2 regions of the Sporosarcina sp. Y1011 genome follow, and region 1 is predicted to be linked to the other one. Evidence: riboswitches for the same ligand, from Rfam matches in the RefSeq annotation. Region 1 holds a riboswitch; the other holds the start of a gene.
The links. Region 1 has a riboswitch for cyclic di-GMP ahead of AC25Y5_RS10270 (GGDEF domain-containing protein). Riboswitches for the same ligand answer to the same signal wherever they lie in the genome.

Region 1 (3,167 bases):
TAATCTATTTGACACAAAACACGTTCCATTCATTCTGCCAATGAATGGAACGTGTTATTTAAGCTGTATATCTACCCTGAAGTCGAAGCCCATGTAGCAAAACAAAGCCCAGCCGAATTAATCGAGCTGGGTTTTGTCGTGCTTGAAACATCTCTTCTATTGTTGAGGATGTCGAACGGGAGGTTGAGTATGTAATGAAGTTTTGTGAGCAATAAGACCACTGATTGCAATTCAGCGGCCTTAGACACAGTCACCTTAATGGTGTAGAAGCAGTATTGCCGAACCTGGCGATTGATAAACGTGGGGGTATTTGGCAGTATACACAAACTATGCAGTAAAGGATACGAGGTTAACAGAGTCATTTATGAATGACAACCCTTGTACCTATTGGAACTCTAGATGATAATTCTAGAACATCATTATTAAACATTCTAATACATCCACGTGAGACATTCTTACCGATTGAAGCTGGGCTACTTGTGCCGTGTATACCGTAATGAGGCTTTGATAATCCCATCCAAAGCACTCCAAATGGACCTCCGGGATTACGTTGTTTATTGATGATCGTGTAAGTCCCAGAAGGTGTCGGTGACAATATTTTTCCAACTCCAATTGGATAAGCTTTTATAAGTTTGTTTCCATCAAAAAGTTTTAATTTATGTTGTGAAGTAGACACGTCAATCCATATCACCATGAAAATCAACTCCGTTCTTTGACTAATGTATGAATTAGCCTAGGAATTTGTGAATTAACAGAAATTAATAGAACAGTTAATGAGGATAGAAAGCCAAAATGCTTAATGAACAGTTTAACTATTATACGCCGGGAAAGAAAAATTTCTTACCCTATTGAGTGTAGTTGTATAAGGATTCTTCAACTTTATTGCTTTAGAGACCAAATAAAGTTACTTTGTTGTTATCCATCAGAACACGTTTCATAACTGATATCATAATTGAGTGAATAATGAAGTAACGATAAAGATGCTGGGTTACAAATATAGGAATTTAAATTACAATAAAGTAGTAACAACATCTTCAGCTAACTAGCAGCTTTAGTTCATTAAGAGACACTGGATACAGATGAAAATCAGGTAATTTAGTTAACATTGGAAGTATCTAACTGTTGTATACTTATATACTTAGCAACTCTATTGAAAAAGGCAAAGTTATCGAAAGGTAATGACGCAAAACCACAGGTCTAAAGCATTAAGCTATGACGGCTGGGTTACCGAAAGGGGTAAGAAAGGTAATTGATAGAAAAACGTTTTAAATACTCATTAATTATTATTTTTTTATTTACGGTTGCCCTAGTTCTTATTGATACGACTATAAGTGAGTATGCGAGAAGCCATTATCCATTTATATGGTCACTCTCTCTGATTCCGATTATTATGATTATGAATATGTATCCTAAATGGAAAGTAATTATAGGGTCCGGAGTCTTTTATAGCTTTTTGAAGTACATAACAGAGTTTGGTCAGAAAATTAACCCTGATAATAGCGAAATCAATGCACTTATTTTAGGTTCGCTCATTAATTGGTCTATTACTCTAACTATTGGATACTTCGTAAACAAGTCTTATAAATTATTTCTAAAAGTAGAAGAGCTTACCATTACAGATTCATTAACTGGTATTTATAATCGAAGATATTTAGAGCTTTTTATGGAAAAATCTATTCCTATTTATAAAAGGACGAACAGTTCTTTAGTTTTTATGATGTTAGACATAGACCATTTCAAAGAAGTTAATGATAATTATGGTCATCAATGTGGGGATGAAGCTCTTAGGCATACTTCAAGTATTATTAGCAATAACGTAAGAAACTTTGATGTCTTCGTTCGTTTTGGCGGAGAAGAATTTGCAGTTATTCTACCAAACACCGAAGTTGCTGAAGGGCTAATAATATCAGAACGTATACGTGAGGCTGTTGAGAAATCAGAGTTCATTCATAAAAATGAACATATTCATTTTACAATCAGCATTGGAGTATCTTTTTACAATGGGGATACCGCGGAGGAGTTTATTGAAAAGGCAGACAATGCTTTATATAAAGCAAAAGAAGGTGGTAGAAATCAGATAGCAATTATTAATTGATAGGACTTTTGCTACTAGTTATTTTATAGGAGCTTACTAATTTAAATGAATACTCTTTTTTTTCACTAACGAGTGTGAAACCTCTGTAATGGAGGTGGATGAACAGCCCCAAGTCTAGCGATAGGTAATAATTATTTTTCAACTGTGCATTGCACTGATCGGGTAAGGACGTGGAAACATCACTTCATACAATGATGCCACAGTGCAAGCTCTTCGATTAAGAGTAACTTGAAACTTATAATTAAGAATATCATCGTTAGATGGAACGCGGAATGACGGGAAACTGTCATGAAGATTTGTTTTAGATGGCAAGATAAATCTAGAATACATGTTTCATACCCCTAGTTTATTGTGCTTGCAAAGAAATGATAATACACATTTGAAAAAATATGAAATGAATTACTCAGAAAACAGGGACTTTAGTTGAGCAAGGACAAGGTTTTTAAATAATCTAATTGCACTTGGGGCTAATTAAATTAAATAATATTTTATGTTTTACAATAATAAATCCGTTTCATTCCACGATTGAATGAAACGGGTTATTTTTATTACCTTTATACGGAAGGAAGAATCCACAGAGTGATTTTCAAAACTAAAACTTGTAGATAAGTTGTATATTTACTCGGAAGTGGGAGTTAATGTAGCAAAACGAGACCGAACTAGCTGATACAATTTTCTAGTGTAGCTATTAATTTGAATTTTTAGAAGTATCTTTAGTTTATAAAAAGTTTCAACTGTATGGGATAGCACAGGGAAATTTAGATTTACAACGTTAAGCACATTTTCAAGACGCTACCTATATAGATCTTTTGTTCAAAAAACTCTAGTATATGATCTAGGAAAATCACATAGAATAGTAAAGAAATACTGTGACTACTACTGGATATGGAGGGAATATATTCATATGAGTATCAGAGTGATTCGGCAGCTGATTCGGTCAAGGAAACAGGAATTAGTCGAACTTGCTGCTTCATTTATTCGAATTCCATCCGAAAATCCATCGCCCGAGTTTAAGAAGCAATCGGCAGAAATGGGACGCCATATTAGCCGATACCTAGCAGCAAAAGGGTTT
Region 2 (3,167 bases), on a different contig from region 1:
CGCGGCATTCGTCCTGTCAGCCAACTCCAACTTCGCCAAGACCTGGGATACATGTTTTTTTACAGTGTACTCGGTGATATACAATGCCTGTGAAATTTGCTTATTGGAATGGCCCATGCCGAGTTCAAGCAAGACTTCCTTTTCCTTTGGAGTCAGCTGTTCGATATGTACATCTTCCTCAACAGGTACTTCAGATTTCGTAACAAAGTCAAGCACCCCAGGGTCATAATACTTCCTGCCCTTGTCAATAATTCGCAAAGCATGAAGGAGTTCCTCGGGGAATGCCTCTTTTAGCACATAACCATCGACACCTATTTCTTTGGCTCGTTCAAAATCGAGCGCATCCATTGATGAAGTAAGCACAACGAACTTGCAAGTGATGCCTTGTTGTTTCGCTTCTGCGATCAAATCCAAACCGAATTCTTTCCCTAATCGAAGATCGACAATCGCTAAATCAGGCGTAGCCGTGCGAAAAAGGATAAGCGCCTCTTGGCTATTCGTTGCTTCTCCAACAACTTCCATTGCATCGTCTGAAGAAAGGATCGACGCTAGCCCTTTTCTAACCAGTGGATGATCGTCAACACTAACAATTCGCATTATCCGATGACCTCATTTTTCATATTTAAATTGGGAATTTCAATTTGAATTTCTGTTCCAATGCCTTGTAATCCACCAATCGAAAATGTACCAAAGAAAGAACGAACACTCTCTTTCATATTAGCTAGACCGATTCCTTTTTCTTGCTGACTCTCGTGCGTGTCTACATTAATGCCGATCCCATTATCCTTAATTTCCAACACCGTTTTCTCTTCCAATAAAAACAACCTTAGTTCAATGGTGGTGCACTCACCATGACGAACCGCATTGCCACACGCTTCAGAAATAATCCGATAAAGCGCCTGCTTTAATTCCTCTGAAATAAACGCCCCGTCACCCGTAATTTGGTATTCTATCCGTACATCAACGAGACGTGCGTACTCGTCCAAAAAACTTTTAAGGCGGATAAGAAAGTCGTCCTCAGCTTTCTTGATGGAACTGAGTCGAAAGATTGCCGCTCGAAGTTCTATAATGGTCAAATTCACCGATTGTGATAAAAACTGGTACTCTTCATTCAACTCATCAGATGTCATATTTTGACCATTCGCCTGCAAACTGAGCAGGGAACAAGACAGACCAAACAACCTTTGCGAGACACTATCATGGATTTCATTGGCAATCCGGTTCTGTTCATCACGAATAATTCCATCGACATCTGCCTGTTCTATAGCAATAGAGGGACCAATTGTACTGTACGCTTGTACCTTATTATCTAGGATTTTATTAATACCACTCATTCCTCCCATCATAATAAAAACCCGATTAAATTGAACATAATGTCCAACTCAAATCAGGCCGGTTGCACCAATAACTCCATACATCCAAGGTGCCCACATAGAGGATGTATTTCACAGTTTCCGTTCATTCTATTCTTCAATCCCCACTTCTAGTATTCTCGGGAATGAAAACAACAGTAGGGAATCCACTGCCCATAACTGCCCGAATGACTCAATTACCCATCAGTGGGGGGGGGAATCCCTCGCTGACTTTATATAGTTCAGTATAACCAACTTAGGTTGAATATTACGTCACCTGTTGCGGTTGAGCAGGTTCTAATTTTGTACTATTAACATATATTTTATCGTTTTAAGATTATTCTGTTACTTAATACCTGCCCAAACGCAAATAATGATAAGAGTTTCTTCTATAGAAGTACATTCAAAAGAACATTGAGCTGGTACTAAAGTGTACCAACACTACACAAAAGTAGAACAACAGAGAGACAAGGAGAACTGAAAAGTGCACTTTGGAGTGAGGATTGCCACGAGAAATCGGACCGCCCGAATATGGGTTTGGACCGCTCAATCTCTACGCGCTACCGCCCGGAAATCAGTTTGGACCGCTCAATCTCCACACACGACCGCTCGAATACCGCCATCAACCGCCCAATCCCCACACGCGACCGCTCAAATATCGCCTCCAACCGCCCGTTACACACACATTTGAACTTCAATTTAAAATTCTAACAATGTTCAAAAAGGACTTGCAATCTAATTAGTAGATTGCTAAAATAACTATAAGGTTAGAATTATCAGTTAATTTAACAACGTTTAAATGATAGAATATAAAATAGCAAGAAGGTACCATCCAAAAAGGTACCATCCAAAAAACCATTACCAAAATGAAAACGCTTACGTAGAGGTGGAAAAATGAAGCTCTCTGAGAAAAGAACATTGAAGAAGAAAGAACAGATATTATTGACAGCAATCACTGTTGTAAATCAAAGAGGATATGACAGAGCGACGATGGAGGAAATTGCAGCAGAGCTTTTGATGACGAAAGGTTCTTTGTATTATTACTTTAAAAATAAAAGCGACTTGATGTATCAATGTCATAGTTTCGTACTCTCTCAAGCAACAATTGAACTTGAAAATGAATTAGGTGGAAAAGGGTCGGCGGAAGAAGTCCTTCGAAGAATGATTGCAATGCATATAGATTATGCAATTGAAGAAAAAGAGACATTCAATATGATTTTGGAACCTAGACAAATCTACGACGCGGATCAATTAGAAGAGGTTTTAAAACTTCGTAAAGATTACGCGGAGTTATTCGATCGGATCATCGAAAGGGGTATCAATTCAAAGGAGTTTCACCCAACAGAGACAATCATCGTAAGAATGATGATACTCGGCGCGATGAACTGGATTCAACAGTGGTATAACCCAAGTGGAAGAATCCCGAAAGATGAGTTGAAAATCTACTTTGGAGATTACATTGTTAAATTATTGAAATGAGGGGATGGGAAGAAATGTTCATGCCAGAAGTTTTAGCAAATTATGCTGAAAATCAACCGGGTAAAGTCTTCACTTTTTATAACGGGCGCGAATGGACATATGGCGAATTTTACGAAAAAGTGAAAAGAGTAGCCGCTTACTTTCAATCTAAAGGATATAAAAAGGACGATATTATTGCGCTTTATTCACTGAATTCAGATGTATTTCTTGTATGTTACTTCGGTATTCAATTAGGTGGATTTTCTGTCATGCCCATCAACACGAAATTAGCTGCTCCTGAAGTGGAATATATTTGCAATCAATCAGAAGCAAAAGTACTCATTTATGATATCAGGA

Region 2: another riboswitch for cyclic di-GMP. It lies ahead of AC25Y5_RS11835 (sensor histidine kinase); the one in region 1 lies ahead of AC25Y5_RS10270 (GGDEF domain-containing protein).

The regions. Positions count from the first base shown of each region.
Region 1 covers NZ_JBYHFP010000006.1:220,693-223,859, forward strand. The annotation lists gene AC25Y5_RS10265 (L,D-transpeptidase) at 359-694, opposite strand; cyclic di-GMP riboswitch class I at 1,149-1,232, shown strand; gene AC25Y5_RS10270 (GGDEF domain-containing protein) at 1,250-2,095, shown strand; gene AC25Y5_RS10275 (M20 family metallopeptidase) at 3,000-3,167, shown strand, end outside.
Region 2 covers NZ_JBYHFP010000009.1:41,605-44,771, forward strand. The annotation lists gene AC25Y5_RS11830 (response regulator) at 1-597, opposite strand, end outside; gene AC25Y5_RS11835 (sensor histidine kinase) at 597-1,334, opposite strand; cyclic di-GMP riboswitch class II at 1,385-1,465, opposite strand; gene AC25Y5_RS11840 (TetR/AcrR family transcriptional regulator) at 2,247-2,831, shown strand; gene AC25Y5_RS11845 (class I adenylate-forming enzyme family protein) at 2,846-3,167, shown strand, end outside.